4 regions of the Marinobacter sp. EVN1 genome follow, and region 3 is predicted to be linked to each of the others. Evidence: predicted binding sites of a transcription regulator. Region 3 holds the regulator's gene; each other region holds the start of a gene.
What was found. Region 3 encodes sigma-54, which starts transcription at its own class of promoters, with help from an activator protein. Its sites were predicted from a motif close to ANTGGCATNNANNTTGCTNT; they were not measured.
Positions count from the first base shown of each region.

Region 1 (5,631 bases), on a different contig from region 3:
AGTGGTCAGGGCATCCTCGGAATCCACCAGAACCTCCTGTAAGGGGAGGCCATGGCTTCGGGTCATACTGGTTTCAAACAGGCTTTCGGCGGCGGGGTTGAGGTAACGGATAGCCAGATCATCGCCAAGTACCAGTACTGCGGTTGTCAGACTGTCCAGAATACTCTTGTAACTGCTTCCGGATATGGTGACTGGATGGAATGGCATGCGTTGCTTCCGTTCTCGACTCATAGGATGTACCCCTGCGGCTGCAAAAAGCGAACCAGTTTTTTGGCATTGGGTAGCCAATGGGCAAGGATCGGGCAGAACGGGCGCGGTAGCCGGTACGCGGTGCTGTAGCTTGGTGCAGTAGTGAACGGTCTGGCGACAGGCAGCCCGGATTTTGCCCCTTGGCTGCCCAAAGTATGGTCACAACATGGTGCAATTGCACCATGTTGGTGCGAATAAGATTTAGTTGAGAACGGATGGGCGGTGAATCGTGAAGGTAATTGAATTGCCGGATTTCACGCGTACTCCGTTTTCATCGACAATATGAACGCCCGCATTGTGAGTGCCCCGGTCGATATTGCTGACGGCTACCGAGCCTGAGCTGCTTTGCCCGACCGGTTGTCCATCCAGGGTCACCTCAAATTTATGGCCCCGCTTCAGCGGTGGTGTGCTTTGAACCTCGAAGGTGACGTTGCCGTTGCCGCTGTGAAAGGCCTGTTCATTGGCCGGATACTGGAATGAGACAGCCTGGTAGGCTGCGCCCTCACGTTCCACCCGCTCGCGGAGTTGTTCGGGTTCCTGAACCGCTTCCGGCTTGGGCAGGGTGATGGTGGTCACGGGCTTCACCTGGACCTCTTCACCGCCTTCCATGGGTTCGTCGGAAAAGGTGACGTTGCCATAGGCGTCAACGTGTCGGTAGACCTCGCTGTGTGCTGTGGTCGAAGCCAGCATCAGCAGGCCAGCGGCGAGTACGAACGGTGCTTTCATGGCGATAACCTGTGGTAATGAACTGCTTTGATTATCGATTGCGGGCAAGGTCATTTCAATGTTGTGGCCTGCTTCCTTGGTTACATATCGTTAAGGGCGTGGGTCTTGGTTAAGAACTGGGATTGAGGCCACAAAAAAAGCCCCGCACGGGGCGGGGCTTCTGGTCTGCATAGTCTGCACCGAATTGGTGCAGGGCTTTAGCAGGAGTAGTACAGATCGAACTCGACCGGGTGAGTGGTCATGTTCAGACGCTCGACTTCACCACGCTTCAGGTCGATGTAGCCTTTGATCATGTCTTCGGTGAACACGCCGCCACGGGTCAGGAACTCGTGGTCTGCTTGCAGGCAGTCCAGGGCCTCGGACAGAGTCTCGGCAACCTTCGGAATGTTCAGGGCTTCTTCCTTCGGCAGGTCATACAGATCTTTGTCCATAGCATCGCCAGGGTGGATCTTGTTCTGGATACCGTCCAGGCCGGCCATCATCAGGGCAGCAAAGGCCAGGTACGGGTTAGCGGCCGGATCCGGGAAGCGCACTTCAATGCGACGAGCTTTCGGGCTGTTCACGTACGGAATACGGATGGAGGCAGAACGGTTACGGGCAGAGTAGGCCAGCATAACCGGTGCTTCATAGCCCGGAACCAGGCGCTTGTAGCTGTTGGTGGCCGGGTTGGTGAAGGCGTTGATGGCCTTGGCATGCTTGATCACACCGCCGATGTAGTACAGGGCTGCTTCGCTCAGGCCCGCGTAGCTGTCGCCGGCAAACAGGTTCTTGCCGTCTTTGCTCAGGGACATATGAACGTGCATACCGGAGCCGTTGTCACCCACAACCGGCTTGGGCATGAAGGTGGCGGTCTTGCCGTAGGCGTGAGCTACGTTGTGCACGCAGTACTTCAGGATCTGAACTTCGTCTGCCTTGCGGGTCAGGGTGTTGGCGCCAACACCGATTTCACACTGGCCAGCGGTGCCCACTTCGTGGTGGTGAACCTCAATTTCCAGGCCCATGGATTCCATGGCGGCACACATGGCGCCACGCAGGTCGTGCAGGCTGTCGACCGGCGGAACCGGGAAGTAGCCGCCTTTTACGCCCGGGCGGTGGCCAATGTTGTTGCGGTCGAAATCTTCACCGGAAACCCACGCGGCCTCTTCAGAATGGATGTGGTAAGAGGCGCCTTGCATGTCCACGTTCCATTTGACGGAATCGAACACGAAGAACTCGGGCTCAGGGCCGAACAGGGCGCCATCGGCAATGCCGGTGGACTTCAGGTATTCTTCGGCGCGACGGGCAACAGAACGGGGATCGCGCTCATAACCCTGCATGGTAGAAGGCTCTACAATGTTGCAGGTGATGTTGACGGTGGTTTCTTCGGTGAACGGGTCCAGAACGGCGGTTTCGTCGTCCGGCATCAGGATCATGTCGGATTCGTTGATGCCTTTCCAGCCGGCAATGGAGGAGCCGTCGAACATCTTGCCGTCAGCGAAAAAGTCTTCGTCCGCCTCGGTGGCGGGCAGGGTTACGTGCTGCTCTTTACCACGGCTGTCGGTGAAACGCAGGTCAATCCACTTGACTTCGTGTTCTTTGATCAAATCAATCGTCTTGGACATTGTGCATGCTCCGTAAGGTTTTACATGTTCGTTGTGCCGGATCGTTCAGTGTTCTGAGGCCCGATCTTTTTTCAGGTCAGGGAAGCTTACCAGAAGCTTGTGGTCCTTACCTTCACTATGCGGCTGCTTTGGCATAAGCAATCGGCTTGCCAGTTTTTGTCGGCTGCGCCAGAACAGCGCAGCGACAAGGCTTTCGGGCTAATGTGGCGCAGCTTCCTGGCCGAAGACCATGCTTATTGCACCACTGCAGTGCACCATGGTGGTGCAAGTTCTCTGATAACGCATAATTATGGTGCAAGCCCCGATTGGTTACATATTAGGCGCTAATCTTCATATTATCGCCATGGACTTTTCGATATACTGCGCGCCGCTAATTTCTTCAGGATACCCGTTGTGATTGATAAGCTTAGAAACGTTGCCATTATTGCCCACGTTGACCATGGCAAGACCACCCTGGTTGACCAGCTGCTGCGCCAGTCTGGCACGCTGGATCGGAAAGAGCTCGAAAACGAGCGTGTAATGGACTCCAACGACCAGGAAAAAGAACGTGGCATTACCATTCTGGCAAAAAACACTGCTCTAAAATGGAAAGACTACGACATCAATATCGTAGACACCCCGGGCCACGCTGACTTTGGTGGTGAAGTAGAGCGTGTAATGAGTATGGTGGACAGTGTGCTGCTGGTGGTGGATTCCATCGACGGCCCCATGCCGCAAACCCGTTTCGTGACTCAGAAAGCTTTCGCAGCGGGCCTGAACCCGATTGTGGTCGTGAACAAAATCGACCGTCCGGGTGCCCGCCCGGATTGGGTGGTGGATCAGGTGTTTGACCTGTTCGACAACCTTGGTGCCACCGATGAACAGCTCGACTTCCCGATAGTCTATGCCAGTGCGCTGAACGGCATCGCCGGCATGGATCATGAGAATCTGGACGACAACATGGACGCTGTGTTCCAGGCCATTGTTGATCATGTGCCAGCGCCTTCGGTTGATCTGGATGGCCCGTTCCAGATGCAGATCTCCCAGTTGGACTACAACAGTTTCCTGGGTGTCATCGGTATCGGTCGCATTATGCGCGGTAAAGTGAAGACCAACACCCCGGTGGTGGCTATCGGTGCCGACGGCAAGAAGCGTAACGGTCGTATCCTGAAGATTATGGGCCACTCTGGCCTGCAGCGTGTGGAAGTTGAGGAAGCCCAGGCTGGCGACATTGTGTGCGTGAGTGGTCTGGACCAGCTGTTCATATCTGACACTCTGTGTGATCCCTCCAACGTAGAAGCCCTTCCGGCGCTGACCGTTGATGAGCCCACCGTATCCATGACGTTCCAGGTAAATGATTCACCGTTTGCCGGTAAAGAAGGCAAGTATGTGACCAGCCGGAACATCAAGGAGCGCCTGGAAAAAGAGCTACTGCACAACGTAGCGCTGCGGGTTGAAGAAGGCGACTCGGCCGACAAGTTCAAGGTATCCGGTCGTGGTGAGCTGCACCTGTCGGTTCTGATCGAGAACATGCGCCGCGAAAACTTCGAGCTGGCCGTGGGCCGGCCGGTGGTGGTCATCAAGGAAGTCGACGGCCAGAAGCAAGAGCCGTACGAAAACGTGATCATCGACATCGAAGAGCAGCACCAGGGCCCGATTATGGAGCAGATGGGGCTGCGCAAAGGTGACATGACTAACATGATCCCGGACGGCAAGGGCCGTATCCGCCTGGAATACACCATTCCGGCCCGTGGCCTGATCGGTTTCCGTAACACCTTCCTGACCATGACTTCCGGTACCGGCATCCTGACCTCCACCTTCAGCCACTACGGCCCGGTGAAGATGGGTGACGTAACCAGCCGTCAGAACGGTGTCATCGTTTCCATGGCCACCGGTACTGCGCTGACCTACTCCCTCGAAACTCTACAGAGCCGGGGTAAGCTGTTCCTGGACCCTGGCCAGGAAATCTATGAAGGCCAGCTCTGCGGTATCCATAGCCGTGACAACGACCTGGTGGTTAACCCCACCAAGGGCAAGAAGCTGGACAACATGCGTGCCTCTGGAAAGGACGAAGTGATCGGCCTGGTGCCGCCCATCAAGTTCACTCTTGAGCAGGCGCTGGAGTTTATCGACGACGACGAACTGGTTGAGGTAACGCCCAAGTCCATTCGTCTGCGCAAAAAGCTCCTGACCGAAAACGAGCGTAAGCGCGCTAACAAGAAGTAACTCTTCCGGGGCCAGGAAATCGTTGTGAGGCAGTAAACGCTTCCGTCTGTTTTCCTGGCCCCTGTATTTTTCTCGCCTGTCTCAGCTAGACTGCCGTTATCCCCGAAACGGAGTTTTTCATGCTGACCCTCTATCCTGAAATCGAGCCCTACGCACGCCACCGACTGGCGGTGGATCATCCCCATGAGCTGTACCTGGAAGAATCCGGCAATCCGGACGGCATTCCGGTGATTGTGGTGCATGGCGGGCCGGGTGGCGGTTGTGAGGATTACCACCGAAGGTTTTTCGATGCCGAGCGTTTCCGGATTATTTTGTTAGATCAGCGAGGGGCGGGAAGATCGACTCCATTGGCGGAGCTGGAGGGTAACAGCACTGACAAGCTGGTTGAGGATCTTGAAGCGGTTCGCCATTTTCTCGGCATCGATCGCTGGCTGCTGTTTGGGGGAAGCTGGGGTTCCACGCTAAGCCTGGTTTATGCCGAAACCTATCCAGAACGGGTTCTGGGGTTGGTGTTGCGGGGTATCTTTCTGTGCCGGCCCCAGGATATTCACTGGTTTTATCAGGACGGCGCCAGCCGGGTATTCCCGGATTACTGGCAGGACTACATTTCCCAGGTTCCGGAGGTGGAGCGCGATGATATGGTGTCGGCCTACTATCGACGCCTGACCAGTGCCAATGAGCTGGAACAGATTCAGGCCGCCAAAGCCTGGTCAATCTGGGAAGGGCGGTGCGCCACTCTGCATCCCAATCCCAAGGTGGTGGAGCATTTTGGGCATCCTCATGTGGCCATAGCGCTGGCCCGGATTGAATGCCACTATTTCATGAATAATTCGTTCCTTGAGCCCGACCA
Region 1 covers NZ_AXCB01000001.1:38,146-43,776, forward strand. The annotation lists gene glnL (nitrogen regulation protein NR(II)) at 1-231, opposite strand, end outside; gene Q674_RS21315 (DUF4124 domain-containing protein) at 451-975, opposite strand; gene glnA (glutamate--ammonia ligase) at 1,173-2,576, opposite strand; gene typA (translational GTPase TypA) at 2,970-4,781, shown strand; gene pip (prolyl aminopeptidase) at 4,901-5,631, shown strand, end outside.
Region 1: glnA (glutamate--ammonia ligase) is a predicted target of sigma-54. The motif match lies at 2,711-2,730, and genes of this name have one in related genera.

Region 2 (5,631 bases), on a different contig from region 3:
GCCCTCTCGGTATTTGGCATTGCCATGGCCACGGCCATCGTGGTGGTGGGCAATTTCCAGTTCAGCTCTGTTTCGCTGATGGTGCACACCCAATTCGCCCGGGTGCAGAAGCAGGACCTGACCGCCACACTCACCGACCCGGTCAACCCGACCGCACTGTACGGAATGGCGCGCCAATCCGGTGTGCGTTACGTCGAAGGACGCCGGGCCGTTACCGTAGAGCTGGTTAACGAACACCGCAGATGGCGCACGGTGCTCACCGGCTTGCCCCGGGACGCCAAACTGCAATTTGTGGTTAACCAGGATCTGGAGAACGTGGCCATTCCTGCTGCCGGCCTGTTGGTAACCGACTTTCTGGCCAAGGCCCTGAATGTTGAGACCGGAGACACAGTTCGGGTGCGAGTGCTGGAAGGCCGACGCCCGGAACTGGACCTCACGGTGGCTGGCGTTACCAGCGAGTTCCTCGGTGTGGGCGCCTACATGAATCTGGCCGCCATGAACAAGGCGTTTCGCGAAGGCCCGAGAGTGAACCAGATGCTGATGAATCTGGCGCCGGAGCAAACCAACACCGTCTACCAGGCACTCCGGGATACGCCGGGAGTGATGGCCACCAATCTGCGACAGGCAATGCTCGACAGCTTCTTCGAGACGCTCGCGCGCACCTTCCTGACCTACACCTTCATCATCAGCCTGCTCGGCGGCATTATTGCTTTCGGTGTGATCTACAATACCGCGCGGATTTCCCTGGCCGAACGGGGGCGAGACCTGGCGAGCTTGAGAGTACTGGGGTACAGCCACAACGAAGTCGCCCACATTCTGCTCGGGGAACTGGCCATACTGCTGTTACTGGGAATTCCTCTGGGTTGGGCGATTGGTTTTGGACTGGCAAGTTTTGTGGTTACCGCGATGCAGACCGAACTCTATCGCGTTCCTCTGGTCCTGACCGTCCAAACCCTGGCATTGGCGGCCAACGTGGTCATTTTGTCGGCATTGATTTCCGGCTTCATCACCTGGTGGCGACTTCGTAAACTGGACCTTGTCGCGGTTCTGAAAACCCGGGAATAATGCACACACACTCACATGGGACCCAACATGGCGACACAACGCATCTCAAAAGGAAAATGGGCCTTCTGGCTTTTGATGGCCTCACTAGCCGCCATCGTCTTCGCGCTTATCCTGCGGCCAGAGCCCGTTTGGGTTGACCTTGCCCCCGTCGAGCGCGGCCCCATGGAAGTGACCATTCTTGAAGAGGGCAAAACCCGGGTCAAAGATCGCTATCTGATTTCCTCCCCCGTGGCCGGCTATATTCACCGGGTTCAGCTGGACGTAGGCGACGCGGTGATTCCCGGGGAGCTACTGACGTTTGTGGACCCGACGCCCGCCAGCATCCTGGACGCCCGAACCCGCGCCGAAGCCGAGGCTCGGGCAGCCGCCGCCCAGGCGGCACTTCAATCCATCCAACAAAAGGTTCAGGCGGCGGAGGCTGATGCTGAGTTCGCTCAGAATGAATACCAGCGCCTACTCGCTCTGGAAGAATCCCGCTTTGTCTCCACCGAACAGTTACAACAGGCGAAATCCACGGCAGCCCGGGCACAGGCTATCCTGCGTTCCGCCCGCTTTGATGAAGAGGTGGCCGCCCATGAACTGGCCGCCGCTCAAACCCGGCTGCAGATCTCAACCGCGTCCTCCAATGGCCAGAAACCTGCCGAGCGGGTCGCCGTGCGCTCTCCGGTTAACGGCGCGGTTCTGGCTCTAGTTCGCCAGAGCGAGGGCGTCATCCAGGCCGGCGAGCCGATACTGGAGGTCGGAGACCCTGGCGCTCTGGAAGTGGTGGTCGAGGTCTTGAGTTTTGATGCCGTCAAACTGGAACCCGGCCTTGGCGTGCGACTGAGTGGCTGGGGCGGGCCGGTACTGGAAGCAACGGTTCGTCGTATCGAGCCTATCGGTTTTGAGGATGTATCCGCTCTGGGCGTGGAAGAACAACGGGTTCAGGTTATTGCCGATATGGTCAGCCCACGGGAGCAGTGGCGACAGCTGGGAGACGGCTACCGGGTGGACGCTGACTTTATCCTGTGGCAAAGCGAAGACACCTTGCAGGTACCCACCTCAGCGATCTTCGAATACAACGGCGCTTCTGCGGTTTTCATGGTTGAGAGCGAAACGGCTAGACGCCAGACAGTCACGACAGGACCATCCAACGGTTTAATGACCCAGGTAACGCAGGGACTGCAGGAGGGCGTTCGGGTGGTCCGGCACCCCGGCCGTGGCCTGGAAGACGGCGATCAGGTCCGGGTGCGTTAACGCAACCCCCTGAATGGAACGAAGCCGGCACATAGTGTGCCGGCGTCCCTCTTCAATGGGATCAGGCTTTCGTTCTGCGCGAGAAGCCCAGCCCAGCCAGACCAAGGCCGAGCAAAAGAAGGCTGGCTGGCTCCGGCACTTTCGCGGCGGACGAGAAGGAGGCTGAAAACGCCAGGTCGCCGTAGTTCGACCCGGAACTCCAGCTCTGGGTATCCCAGGTACCGGCACTATTGCCGTTGTTCTGCCAGAAAAAGCCACCGTCCAGATAGGCAGACTCGTCACGCAGGGAGCCTGCAGAGGCGGTACCAGTCTGGCCATCGAACAAGCCGGTCGAACTGATAAACGCGATGTAGTCGTTACCCCCGACAAGATTCAACCCGCCGGTGTTGAAGGTAAACTCTTCCATACCATCAAGACCACCGTTGTTGGTTGAGGACACAGCGGCACTCTGGAAAAGCACGGAGCCGGTCGCGCGGGTGGTGGCAGCATCCCAGTCCATTACATAGAAAGCAAAGTCCACGTAATCGGGGTTAACTCTGTCGTTCAGGAAGAACGTCCAGCTATCCAGCTGGGTTTCAGAACCGCCCACCTTGAAGGTTTGTCCGTACGTAGCACTGTTAGATTCACCGAAGGCGGCTATTTCGCTGGAGCCATTCCAGCCAGATACGGTTTCGATAACACCCGCGTTGGCAACGCTGGCGAGCCCGGACACTGCAACAACAGAAAGCGCTTTGCCCAACTTGTTCATCTGTACTTCCTTATTTGGTTCTTCCAGAGATAATGACGTTGCCAGCAAGGAAGCACATAGCGTGCCTATTTATATCTTATTGATATTTAAAACCTTTATTAGAACATAAAGCCAGTCATGTAAATTATTCCGACGCTATTATCGCGCAATCTTACTCGACAGCGTCGATCCATTTGCCATACCCCGCGGCTTCCATTTGCCCCAGCGGGATGAACTTCATGGCCGCGGAATTCATGCAATAGCGCAATCCCGTCGGTGCCGGACCATCGTCAAAGACATGGCCCAGATGAGAATCCGCATGGGCACTGCGAATCTCCGTCCGGGTCATGAAAAACGACTTGTCCTCACGTTCTACCACTGCCTCTGGCGTAATCGGGCGAGTGAAGCTCGGCCAGCCGGTACCGGACTTGTACTTATCGCGTGAGGAGAACAGCGGCTCACCGGAAACGACATCCACATAAAGCCCCGCCCTGGTGTTGTCCCAGTATGTATTGTTGAAGGCGGGTTCAGTACCATCCTCCTGCGTGACCTCATACTGCATTTCCGTCAAACGCTGCCGAAGAGTCTTGTCATCCGGCTTTTGAAAACGTTCGGGGTGAAACCCCCCGCTTGCCGCCGCTTCTGTCGGATCGGCCTCCGCAGGCATCGAGTCATTGACTCCGTTATTGGGCTGATAGCGCGAGAAGTCCAGCTCATAATCCTCGCCATAGACCTCTTCAATAAACTGATAACGCCCCGAATTGAAGGTATAGAACTTGTAGCGGACCGGATTCTTCTTGTAGTAGTCCTGGTGGTATTCCTCCGCCGAATAGAATCTCTTGAGCGGCTCAATGGGGATCACCACCGGTTTGTCATAGACGCCAGAAGCCTCCAGTGCCTGCTTTGCCGCCTCTGCGAGGCGCTTCTGCTCCTCGTTGTGGTAAAAAATGGTGGGCCGGTACTGCCGACCACGGTCAACGAACTGGCCCTCCAGGTCGGTCGGATTCATCATTCGCCAGAGGCCGGCCAGCAACCCCCCATAGGTCATTTTGTCCGGGTCGTAATATACCTGGACGGCTTCAGTGTGGCCTGTACGCCCGGAAGAGACCTGTTTATAGGTCGGACTTTTTTCTTCTCCACCAGCGTAGCCAGACACTGCCTCGACAACACCAGGAATCTTTTCGTAGCCGGCTTCCACGCACCAGAAACAGCCGCCAGCAAAGGTCGCCACGGCCAGATCCGGATCATCCGGTGCATAGGCATTACCTGCACTATCCACTCGCTCTGCTGCCACCTGTGCCGCAAAAAGACCGGCGGCGGAGACCAGCGCCAGGGCGGAAAACAGGCTTATAACTTTGCATTTCATGACACTTCTCCTCGCTTGAATCCATAATCACAGCCTAGCGATCTGAATTCACAAAAACGTTCAGCAACTATCACAAATCTATAACGCAGCGGAAAGCTAGCTGGAGGAAGCTAACGGTAGCCAGAGGGTAAAGACAGCACCGTTCGCATTGTGCGCTGAGAGCCTGCCTTGCTGCAGGACGACCAAGCGCTGGGCGATCGCAAGTCCCAGGCCGGCATGGCCGGTGCGTTCGGCTCCGGCGGCCTGGTAGAAGGGGTCAAACACCTGGCCAAGGTCTTCTTTGCGGATGCCAGGCCCACCATCAGCAACAGTGATCGCTGCTCCACCATCCCGTACTGACATCGTGAGTATGACTCTTGTATTCCGCGGAGAATGGTCGATGGCATTGCTGATGAGATTGTCCAGAACCCGCTCTGTCATCGCGATATCCGCCAGCACGCTCTCGGTCTCTGTCGCCGAAATGGTGAGCTCAACACCAGCTCGTTCTGCCGCAGGCCTATGCTTCTGAACGACGTCGTAGAGCAACTCAGCCATGACAAACGGCTCGATATCCGGCTGTTTTTCACGGGCGTCCAGGGCGGCCAGCTCGAACAACTCCTCAACCTGCCTGCCCAACCGGTGTGTTTCTGACAGGGCCACCGCCAGGAACCGGCCTCGCTCTTCGGCTTCCAGGGTCTCATGCTTCATCCGCAGCGCTTCCAGGTAGCCCTGAATAGACGCCAGCGGTGTTCGAAGATCGTGAGACACCTGAGCAACCAGCTGTCGACGCTGGGCGTCTTTGTGCTTCAGGAGATCCAGTTGCGCCACAATGCGTCGCGCCATGAGATCAAACCGAGAGGCCAGGTAATCAATGTCGTCGCCCTTCTCGGCCAGTGGAGGACTCTGCTCAGAGGACAATTCCCGTTCAAACGACTCCACCCGTTCAGTCAGCCGGGACAGCCGCCGCGTTAACATTCGGAAGAACACCAACCCGGCCAGGAGCCCGACGAGCAGGCTCACCGCCAGGGCGCCTGCGCCCATCTGCAACAACCGGTTGCTGTGCACCATGCTCTCCGCGAGGTCGAATTCTTCACCCCTCAGAACCACATAAAGGTAGCCGGCAGGGTCGATTGCCGAGGGAACGGGGGTCACAGAGAAGACTTTTTGCCGATCGTGACTACGAGGGTCGTCCCCCGGCAGAGGATAGGCGTCCGGGTTTTCGAGCAGTGTCTGGATTGGCCCGAGGGATACCCGATTA
Region 2 covers NZ_AXCB01000012.1:4,188-9,818, reverse strand. The annotation lists gene Q674_RS25125 (ABC transporter permease) at 1-1,065, shown strand, start outside; gene Q674_RS25120 (efflux RND transporter periplasmic adaptor subunit) at 1,093-2,301, shown strand; gene Q674_RS25115 (PEP-CTERM sorting domain-containing protein) at 2,363-3,049, opposite strand; gene msrB (peptide-methionine (R)-S-oxide reductase MsrB) at 3,201-4,394, opposite strand; gene Q674_RS25105 (sensor histidine kinase) at 4,491-5,631, opposite strand, start outside.
Region 2: Q674_RS25115 (PEP-CTERM sorting domain-containing protein) is a predicted target of sigma-54. The motif match lies at 3,099-3,118, and genes of this name have one in related genera.

Region 3 (5,631 bases):
CTCAGGTTGCCGAGGGCACAACCCTGAGCGGGGCACTGCTGGAAATAACCCGCAAGGGCCTGGGTATGACCACGGTCGTTAATGCCGCCGGCACCCTGACGGGCATCTTCACCGATGGCGACCTGCGCCGGACCCTGGACAAATCCGTGGATGTGCACACTACCCCCATCCAGGACGTGATGACCCGCAACGGCAAAACCATCCGGGCAGACCACCTGGCGGCAGAAGCCTTGAATATCATGGAAGAAATGAAGATCAACGCCTTGCCGGTTACCGACGCAAACGGCACCCTGGTGGGCGCTATTAATATGCACGACCTGCTGCGGGCCGGAGTGATTTGATGACTCAGACAGCGCATCCGTTACAAACCCACTGGGACGCAGCCCTGAAGGCCAAAGCCTCGGACATTCGCCTGATCGCCCTGGATGTGGACGGCATCATGAGCGATGGCCGCCTCTATTTCAGTGCCAGCGGCGATGAACTCAAGGCCTTCAACATTCTTGACGGCCTGGGCCTGAAACAACTGATGCAGGCAGGCATCACCGTGGCGGTGATTACCGGACGACGCTCTCCGCTTACGGAAAGACGAATGTCGGACCTGGGCATCCCGCACCTGATGCAGGGTCGCGAAGACAAAAAAATTGCATTGCTGGAATTGATCCGGGATATGAACCTTGCGCCGGAGCAGATTGCCTACATGGGCGACGACCTGCCCGACCTGCCCGCGCTGCGTTTTGCCGGCCTTGGCATCACGGTACCCAACGGCTACTGGCTGGTTCAGCAACACGCCGACTACTGTACCCGCAGCCCCGGTGGACAGGGCGCTGTGCGCGAGGCCTGCGATCTCCTGCTCTGGGCGCAAGGGCACCTGGACAACACTCTTGCCCCCTATCTGGACGAGCCAGCATGATCACCGAGCGGCTTTTCGGCGATCGTGGCAAACGGCGGATTACAGCCCTGGCCCTTGCCGCCACCGTAACAGCAACCGTTTTTCTGCTGTGGCAAAGTGACGAGCCTGTCAGTCCGCGGAATGCCGCCAGCGAACTACGGGGGCCCGCAGAGCCCGACGGCTTTGTGATCGGCGGCCAATACCGCGCCTGGGATGAGCAAGGGAACCTCCAGATTGATCTCAAAAGCCCCAGAATTGAGCAGTTTGAAGCAACCGGCACGGCTCATCTGGATACGCCAATAGCCCGGCTTTTCAGTGAGGGCAGCCCCGACCCTTGGCTCATTGAGTCCAATGAAGGTAGCCTTCAGCAGAACAATGAAAAGCTGGAACTTATGGGGAACGTCCGATTGACCCGACAGTCCGAAGGCCGCGAAGCCGTTCTTGAAACCGAGGCACTGACCCTGGACAACAGCAACGGCACCGTCTACACCGACCAGCCGGTGACCATCACCGAGCCTTTCGGCGTCACCCGCTCCACCGGCATGAAAGCCTGGATCAACGAACGCATTCTCGAACTCAACTCCCGGGTAGAGGGACAATATGAAACCGTCAGGTAAACGATCTTTCTGCCGGCCAGCGATTCTGGCCATGGCATTGCTGGCCGGACCGGCATCGGCATTCAACCTGGATTCCGATATCCCCATAAAGGTCAGTGCAGATTCGGCCCGCCTGGATGAAAGCGCCGGAACGGCCGTTTACACCGGCGCTGTCGAACTGATTCAGGGCGAAACCCGGCTGGACGCGGATCGGGTGGTACTTTACCGCAACCAACAGGGTGTCAGCCGGATTGAAGCCGCCGGTAACCCCGCCCATTACCGGCAACCCGGCCAGGAAGGCGAAGGCACGACCGATGCCAGGGCCCTGAACATCACCTGGTCTGGCGATGAAAACCTGGTTATTTTTGAACGCCAGGCCGTTATTGAACAAGACGGCAACGTATTCCGGGGCGACGTCATCCACTACGACACCGTTCGCCGCGTTGTTACTGCGGAAGGCGGCACGCCATCCGACGGCGGCTCCGGCCGGGTGGAAATGGTGATTCAGCCTCGTAATTCAGCTCAATCCAGTGACGGGAAAGGTTCGGATGGCAGTTCTCAGGGCCAGTAATCTGGCAAAAAGCTACAAGCAGAAAAAAGTGGTGCTGGACGTTTCTCTGGAGATTCGCTCCGGCGAGATTGTCGGCCTGCTCGGCCCCAACGGCGCCGGCAAGACCACCTGCTTCTACATGATCGTGGGCCTGGTGCCTGCGGATCACGGCCGGATCACCATCGACACCCAGGACATCACCCCGCTGCCAATGCATGGGCGCGCCCGCAAGGGCATCGGTTACCTGCCCCAGGAGGCCTCCGTGTTTCGCAAACTGACCGTGCGGGACAACATCATGGCCATCCTCGAAACCCGCAAAGGCATGAGTCGGGCGGAACGGGAGGCCAAGCTGGAAGAGTTGCTGGAAGAGTTTCATATTACTCACATCCGTGACAGCGTGGGTATGGCGCTATCCGGCGGCGAACGCCGCAGGGTTGAAATCGCCCGGGCGCTGGCCATGGAGCCTGCGTTTATCCTGCTGGACGAACCCTTCGCGGGCGTAGACCCTATCTCCGTCAGTGACATCAAGCACATTATCCGGCACCTGCGAGATAAAGGTATTGGCGTGTTGATTACCGACCATAACGTTCGGGAAACCCTCGACATCTGCGAGAATGCCTACATCGTTTCCGGCGGCCACATCATCGCCTCCGGCAATGCCGAAGCCATTCTGGCAAACCAGCAGGTGAAAGAAGTGTATCTGGGTGATGAGTTCCGGCTCTGACCTGATAAAACAGGGTTTATCCGAGGTCTGATTGTTTTGATGATCTGTAGCAAGTAAACTCGGCAAAAAACTTGCTTATACTGTTCACAGACAATGGCAAGTAACCAGCGTACAACATTTTTTTCGGCCTGTGCGCCGGCAAAGCAACAACCGGGATGCCCATGAGTTATGGATCTTGAGCCATGGTTATGAAAGCCTCATTACAGCTTAAGCTGGGCCAGAGTCTGACCATGACGCCCCAGCTGCAGCAGGCCATACGCCTGCTACAGCTTTCTACCCTCGATCTCCAGCAGGAAATCCAGCAGGCGCTGGAGTCCAACCCCATGCTGGAAACCTCAGAGGACGATGAGCACCCTGAAGGCGACGAGCGCGAAGAGCACGAGCACAGTGAAGCTTCCAGCTCTGAGGCCAACCAGGACGACAGCCACCAGGACGCGAGCCCGGACTGGGACGAAACCGAGAACGGCCCTGACTGGTCGTCCGAGAACGATATTCCGGACAACATTCCCGATGATCTGCCAGTGGATACCGCCTGGGACGACATCTACCAGTCTGCCCCGGCTCCGGCCAGCAAAGGCGAAGACGAGCACGAATCGGATTTCGAAACCCGGAACTCGCCTACCGAAACCCTGCAGGATCACCTCGAGTGGCAGTTGAACCTGACGCCTCTGAGCGAGCGGGATCAGGCCATTGCCCACGCGCTGCTGGATGCTGTGGATGAGCGCGGCTACCTGACGTCTGACATTGAGGACATTCACGCAGGCCTGCTGGACGAAACCGAAGAAGACCCGTTGGAACTGGACGAAGTGGAAGCGGTACTCCACCGCCTGCAACACTTCGACCCGCCAGGCGTGTTCGCTCGGGATCTCCAGGAATGCCTGCTGATTCAGCTCAACCAGCTGCCACCGGATACCCCCTGGCTGCGCCAGGCGAGACTGGTGGTTACCCAGTTCCTACACCTGCTTGGCAACCGGGACTACGCGCAGCTGTTACGCCGCAGCCGGCTCAAGGAAGACCAGCTGAAACAGGTACTGGCCCTGATCACCAGCCTGAACCCGCGCCCTGGCGATGTCGTGGACCGGGCCGAACCGGATTACGTTATCCCGGACGTCATCGTACGCAAACACGAAGGCCGATGGCGGGTTGAACTCAACCCGGAAATCGCTCCGCGTATCCGGGTGAATGCCAGCTACGCGTCACTGATCCGCCGGGCTGACAGCAGTGCCGATAACACCTACCTGCGCGACCAGCTGCAAGAAGCGAAATGGTTTATCAAGAGCCTGCAAAGCCGGAATGAAACCCTGCTGAAAGTGGCCACCCGCATCGTTGAACACCAGCAAGGGTTCCTCGATCAGGGCGAAGAAGCCATGAAGCCTCTGATCCTGTCTGACATTGCCCAGGCGGTGGAAATGCACGAGTCCACGATTTCCCGGGTTACCACCCAGAAGTACATGCACACGCCCCGCGGTATTTTCGAGCTGAAGTACTTTTTCTCCAGCCACGTCAGCACCGCCGAGGGCGGCGAATGCTCGTCTACAGCCATCCGGGCGATGATCAAGAAACTGATTGCCGAGGAAACCCCGAAAAAGCCATTGAGCGATAGCAAAATTGCAGCCATGCTAGGGGAACAGGGAATCAACGTGGCGCGGCGTACCGTGGCCAAATACCGGGAGGCCATGCATATTCCTCCCTCGAACGAACGAAAACGCCTGGTTTAAACTTTCGCCGGTGCATGATGCACTGGCACGCAAGCCGGCAAGCACGCCGGCAGTATGACAACAGGAGACGCCTATGCAACTCAACATTTCAGGCCATCACGTAGAACTGACTCCCGCTCTGAAGGATTACGTCAACACCAAGCTCGAGAAGCTGGAGCGTCACTTCGACCACATCAGTAACTGCCAGGTCACCCTGGAGGTCGAGAAGGTGCGCCAGATGGCGGAAGCCACGCTGCACGTGATTGGTGGTGAGATTCACGCAAAGGCAGAAAGTGAGGACATGTACGCCGCAATCGACGCTCTGGTCGACAAGCTGGACCGTCAGATCCTCAAGCACAAGGAAAAGAACGTAGACCGGATGCACGGTAACGGCGGTCGCTGAAGCGCGAACCTTACCGGGTGTTTCATGAAACGAGCTGCGGCGGGGCTAACCGGCCGCAGCCTTTTTTTTACGGACATGCAGTCGATCCATGAGCGAGCCATCCCTGACCATCGACAATATTCTTGCCCCTGAACTGACCCTCTGTAAGGTGCCGGCCTCAAGCAAGAAACGTGTGCTGGAGTTCATCGCTGAACGGATTCACTTTCAGGATGAAATCCTCAGCGACACCCAGATCTTCAACAATCTGGTCTCCCGCGAACGCCTGGGTAGCACCGGTATCGGTGAGGGTATTGCCATCCCCCACTGCCGACTGGAAGGCCTGGACCGCGTCATCGGCGTACTGATGACTCTGGAAGAGCCGGTAGACTTTGATGCTATCGATAACCAGCCGGTAGATCTGGTGTTTGCCCTGATCGTCCCCAAAGAAGCCACCAGTGAACACCTGGAGTTACTGAGCCAACTGGCGGAGCGCTTCAATGACAGCACTTTCTGCGCCCGGCTGCGCCAAAGTGAAGATCCCGCGACCCTTTACCAGCGTATGGCGGAGAGTAATCACTGAGATCAGCCTGATATCTGGACAGGCTGCCAGGCAGATTGAAGGAGAAACAGTCCCATGAAGCTGATTATCGTCAGTGGCCGATCCGGTTCCGGCAAGAGTACGGCCCTGCATGTGCTGGAAGACCTGGGATTCTACTGCATCGACAACCTGCCCATTGGCTTGCTGTTCCCGCTGACCCGAGAGGCGGCCACCCAGGAAGCGCCCGGCCGGCTG
Region 3 covers NZ_AXCB01000023.1:99,592-105,222, forward strand. The annotation lists gene Q674_RS32075 (KpsF/GutQ family sugar-phosphate isomerase) at 1-341, shown strand, start outside; gene Q674_RS32080 (KdsC family phosphatase) at 341-910, shown strand; gene lptC (LPS export ABC transporter periplasmic protein LptC) at 907-1,506, shown strand; gene lptA (lipopolysaccharide transport periplasmic protein LptA) at 1,490-2,056, shown strand; gene lptB (LPS export ABC transporter ATP-binding protein) at 2,034-2,759, shown strand; gene Q674_RS32100 (RNA polymerase factor sigma-54) at 2,948-4,477, shown strand; gene hpf (ribosome hibernation promoting factor) at 4,551-4,859, shown strand; gene ptsN (PTS IIA-like nitrogen regulatory protein PtsN) at 4,948-5,418, shown strand; gene rapZ (RNase adapter RapZ) at 5,473-5,631, shown strand, end outside.

Region 4 (5,631 bases), on a different contig from region 3:
GCTGGCTTTTGGCTGGTCACTGCCGATGGCGGTGTACCCGGGGTTCTGGATCGAGCTGGCCGTGTTGGCTCTGATCATCGGCCTCAGCATTGCCTTGCTGATGCGCCTGCAGCTGCGTCGCCCGGCCTCGGCGCCGGAGTCCGCACACGGGCTGCAGGGAGGGGAACGATGAATCGTTTCGTTATCGTACTTCTGGCGCTGCTACTCACCGCCTGTGATCGAGCAGAACAGCCGAGCGGATTCGCAGGCCTTGCCGGTGTGGCGGAATCTGAGCATGAGATTCAGTTCCTGCAGCCCGGGCCCGGAGACCGGCTGTCCTTCCCCGCCGATTTCGGCCCTCATCCCCAGCACCGCATTGAATGGTGGTATCTCACCGCGAATCTGGAAACCGAAAACGGCGGGCCGCTGGGTCTGCAATGGACGCAGTTCCGGCAGGCCTTGACCCCGAGGTCCGTTGAATCCGAACCGCCGAAGCCGGCACTTTGGCCTCTGGAGGCTGCCTGGATGGCTCACGCAGCGGTGAGCTACAGCGGTCAGCACCGCTTTGCCGAAAAGCTGGCCAGGGGTGACGTCGGGCATGCCGGGGCCACCGCCCAACCCTTTTCAGTCTGGCTGGATCACTGGCACCTGAGGCCAGCGAGCGGACACGTTGGCTGGCGGCTGTCGGTCGCTACAGAACACTGGTCCTACGATCTGTTGTTGCAGCCGCAAGGTGATCCTGTGGCTCATGGTGACGACGGTTTCAGCGCCAAATCCGCCAGTGGCGAAGGCTCCATGTACTTCAGCCTGGTAGATCTGAAAATTGAGGGAACGGTTACCCTTGAGGGTGACACGTTGACGGTGGCGGGCACTGGGTGGTTCGACCGGGAGTGGAGCAGCCAGTTTCTCAAAGCCGGACAGCAGGGCTGGGACTGGTTTGCCCTGCATCTGGATTCGGGGGACAAGCTGATGCTGTTCCAGTTGCGGGAAACACAACAGGCGTTCCGCTCGGGTACTTGGATTCCAGCCACGGGCGAGCCGGTGGCGCTGGGGCCGGAACAGATCGGGCTGACCTCTGTGGGCCAGCCAGCCGGTTATCCGCGCCGTTGGCAGATAACCCTTCCGGCTTTCGACGTGAACCTTGAGGTCTCCGCGCCGGCAGGGGATTACCGGAATTCCGGGCTCTATCCGTATTGGGAGAGCCCGGTTTCCGTCACCGGAAGCCATTCCGGCGTGGGTTACATGGAGCTTACCGGTTACCAGGCACAATAAGGCCCGGAAACTCACTCAACGGCATTGGCACCGATACGGTGAATGCTGAGGTCGGCACCGTTGAACTCTTCTTCCTCTGTCAGTCTCAGGCCGCTAATGGTTTTGATGGCACCGTAAACGATGAGCCCGCCGGCAAAGGCCACGATCACACCGGCCACCGAGCCAATAATCTGCGACATCAGGCTGACGCCACCCAGGCCCCCGAGCGCTTCCTGGCCGAAGATACCGCAGGCAATGGCGCCCCAGACACCGCATACGCCATGCAAGGGCCAGACACCCAGAACATCATCCAGCCGCTCGATTTTCGCCTGTGCCCACTCGAACAGGTAGACAAAGATGGCGCCGGCCACGCCCCCGGTAATCAGGGCGCCGACGGGGTGCATCAGGTCTGAGCCGGCGCACACCGCCACCAGTCCGGCCAGCGGACCGTTGTGAATGAAGCCAGGGTCTTTGCGGCCGAGCAGCATGGAAACCAGAATACCCCCCACCATGGCCATCAGGCTGTTGACCGCAACCAGGCCACTGATGCCGTCCAGAGTCTGGGCCGACATGACGTTAAAACCGAACCAGCCCACGGTCAGAATCCAGGCGCCGAGGGCGAGAAACGGAATGTTGGAAGGGGCAAAGGCCACGACCCGACCGTTGCGATAGCGACCGGTGCGGGCGCCGAGCAGCAGCACCGCAGCGAGAGCAATCCAGCCACCGACAGCATGCACCACAACGGAGCCGGCGAAATCATGGAAGGACGCACCAAACTGGTTCTCCAGCCAGGCCTGGAAACCAAAGTTCCCGTTCCAGATCAGGCCCTCAAAGAAAGGATAGACGAAGGCCACGATCAGGCCCGAGGCAATCAGCATGGGGTAGAAGCGGGCACGCTCTGCGATACCGCCGGAAACGATCGCCGGAATGGCCGCGGCGAAGGTCATCAGGAAGAAAAATTTGACCAGTTCATAGCCGTTGGCGGAGGTGAGTTCGGCGGCGCCATTGAGAAAGTGCCCGCCATAGGCGATGTAGTAGCCGATGAAAAAATAGGCGACTGCGGATATGCCGAAGTCGGTCATGATTTTAACCAGGGCATTGACCTGATTTTTATGGCGAACAGTGCCCACTTCCAGGAACGCAAAGCCGGCGTGCATGGCCAGCACCATAATGGCGCCAATCAGAATGAAGAGCGTGTTGGCGCTCTCGGTCAGGGTGTGTACGGCACTCGTGATATCCACGGGTTTTTCTCCTGAGTGTTTTGATTACGCGGCTTCTGATGAGCCGTTGTGCATTGTTGGGGTGCGACTTAAGCAAGTGCTGTTCCAAAACAATGCATATCAAGTACTGCAGGGGGGTTGGAGAACCTGAGGGCGCCGAGGGAGGTATTTATCTGCGTCAAAGCGCACCAGAGGCGTGCGCATCAAGGGCTTGTGCACCAATCTGGATAGGGCGCGAGGCAAGGTTTTACTACCAGGTAATCTCGCTGGGCGTATCCCGACCGGGCTCAATGCCAATAATGGCTTCCTGCGACTCGCTTTCGGAACGAATCAGCTCGCGAAGGCGCAGTTCCTGCTCTTCCATGGGCTCTGACAGATCGATAACGATTTCAACCCGTCGGTTCTTGGCTCGGTTTTCCGGCGAGGTGTTGGGTACCCGTGGTTCGGTGTCGGCCAGACCGGTCACCCGGATGCGGTCCGGAGTCACCTGCTCCCGAGCCAGCAGAACATTAGCCACCGCGGCGGCACGGGCTGCGGACAGGTCCCAGTTACTGTAGAAACGTTCGGTGCGGATGGGCACGTTATCGGTATGGCCTTCAATGGCGAGGTCTCCGGGCATGTCGGCCAGAACCTCCGCCATATCCAGAAGCAGGCCTTCGAATTCCCAGGTCAGTTGGGCTGAACCTGAGGCAAACGAGCCCTTCTCCTCAATGCGAATGATGATGCGGCGCTGATCTTCCGAGACGTTGATCCGGCCATCCAGAATCGCCGGTTCCAGCACTTCAAGAATCCGGGCCATGTTGGCGTCCATCTGTTCCTGGATGGATTCCTCAATGGCTTTCTCTTCGGGGCTTTTCAGAGTCTGGATTTCGGGCTGTACGTCGGTGGTGGTCTGTTTGACTTCATTGACCACAGTGGGCTCTGGCGGCGCCGGCGAAAACTTGTCGAAGATCGGGCTGGTGCCCTGAGGGATCTCAAGCGCAGGCACTTCCCGCTGCACCCCGAAGGCCTTGGAGAGTTCACCGGCGATCTGTTTGAACTTCTGGGCGTCGATTTCCGAAAACGACAGGAGCAATACGAAAAAGCACATCAGCAGCGACATCAGGTCGGCAAATGTGACAACCCACGCAGGAATCCCGGGCTTTTCCTCTTCTGGCAAATCATCCATGTTTAACCGCCTGCCGTTTCCGCATCGCCGTTTCTGGCCCGCTCTTTGGGCGAAAGATAGCTGGACAGCATCTGCTCGATAATGCGCGGGTTGGTGCCTTCCTGGATGGCGACGAGGGCATCAATATAGAGCGATTGCATGCGGGCCTCCTCCGTCATGCGCAGGGACAGCTTGTCGGCAATGGGGGTAGCGATCATTGTGGCGATCATGGCGCCGTAGAGCGTGGTCAGCAGGGCTACGGCCATGGCCGGCCCGATAGACTTGGGATCTTCCATGTTGGACAGCATCTGCACCAGGCCAATCAGCGTGCCAATCATACCCATGGCCGGAGCCACATCTGCCATGGCGGTGAACACTTTTGCGCCCGACCGGTTGTGTTCCAGTGTCATCAGGCGTTCCTTGTTGAGGAGCTGCTTGATGGTGTTGCCGTCCTGTCCGTCCACCAGCATCTGAATACCCTGGCCCAGGAATGGACTACTGACCTCCCTCCCTTCGATACCAAGAACGCCCTCTTTTCGCGCGATGCTGGCAATCTCCACCAGTTCTTCGATGCTGGCCTGAGTTTCGGGCAGTTTGAATTTGAACGCTCGGGCTGCCACCTTGAAGGCGTCAAAAAACTGGGCAAGACTGAACTTGGCCAGTACTACCAGCAAGGTACCGCCAATCACAATCAGCAGGGATGGCGGATTGATGAACATGCCTGGCGATGCGCCCAGGATAATGGCCGAAGAAATCAGAAGAATGGCGCCGACGAGGCCGATAAGGGTGGCGAAATCCACAGTAACTCCAGAACTGTGCAGGTGACGATTAAGGGGGCGGGAGAATACTCCCTGGTTGATTATTAATCAATGCCCGGTTGGTCCCTCATCCTATGATGAGTGAAGCTCCTTCCATGCAGCGTAGCGGTGCAGATCGGATTCGACCAGTTTAAGGCACAAGGCAACCACACCGGCATCATCAACCAGGCCGAAGCCGAAGATCAGATCCGGAATCAGGTCCAGCGGATTCAGCACGTACAGCAACGCTCCGGCTACCGCAGCGATGGACTTCCAGGGTATGGCCCGGTAGTGGCCGTACCAGTAATCGCGAATGAGCGAGAACATCAGCTTGATATCGGTAGAGAAACGATTCAGCCTGCCGCTGTTTTTGACTTTCTCTTCAACGGCCTTCTGTCGTTCAAGCAGAACCTCAAGGTCGCCTCTGTGAACCTTGGCACTTTGCTCTTTCAACTCGTTTGCAGCCGTTTTATCTGAGATCCATGCCATACATTGTCACCACTTTGCTCAGCGATTGCCTCAACATAACGAAATCGTGCTGGTTCGTCACCTTCCCAGGCCATTTCAATAATTCGTGAGACTTCCTGGGAGTTCAGGATCGGGCGCTTCATGGTCTTTGGTTTTGTGGTGGTCCGGAACGAAGGCCAGCCGTTTTCGAATCAGTACGTCCTGAGCTCTGAGTAATGGCTCGGTATCTGTGGCCGGCTCGGTCAATGTAAAAAGGTAGGCGACGGCTTCTGCGGTTGAGAGTTGCCCGGCCTTTGGGGCCTTTCGGATACGGTAACGCGAAGCCGGTGGATCAGCGAAATGAAAGCAGGGCAACTGCCGGAGCTGCGGGTTCAGGTGCAGGATTTTAGCGGCTTTACGCCAGGTGCCGTCCAGAACCAGCCACTGGTCGATCTGGGCTGCCGCGTTGCTCTCCACGGGCTGACTGTCAGCACATGGAAACAGCAGTCCGGTGCGGGTTCCGGTTAACAGGCGCTCCAAGCCTTGACCGGAAAACGACTCAGGGCTCTCGCCGACCAGTACCTCCAGCCGGGTCAGACACTGCTGAAGTACTCGCACAGTACCCTTGCTGTGACCGACTTCTGACGGGTGCTGCAAAATGATGACGCGATGGCGGTTGTCGACCTGCTCGCAAACCTCGCATACGCAGGTGTTCGGGTGCAGGCCGCAGCGGGTACACAGTGCTCTGGCCACGCTTAACCCACGAAAATGCGCTTGGCCAACCCCGCGC
Region 4 covers NZ_AXCB01000005.1:30,244-35,874, reverse strand. The annotation lists gene Q674_RS22330 (FtsX-like permease family protein) at 1-172, shown strand, start outside; gene Q674_RS22325 (lipocalin-like domain-containing protein) at 169-1,251, shown strand; gene Q674_RS22320 (ammonium transporter) at 1,263-2,471, opposite strand; gene Q674_RS22315 (flagellar motor protein MotB) at 2,701-3,618, opposite strand; gene pomA (flagellar motor protein PomA) at 3,621-4,397, opposite strand; gene Q674_RS22305 (YkvA family protein) at 4,488-4,883, opposite strand; gene Q674_RS22300 (tRNA-uridine aminocarboxypropyltransferase) at 4,959-5,594, opposite strand; gene Q674_RS22295 (phytoene desaturase family protein) at 5,597-5,631, opposite strand, start outside.
Region 4: Q674_RS22320 (ammonium transporter) is a predicted target of sigma-54. The motif match lies at 2,541-2,560, and genes of this name have one in related genera.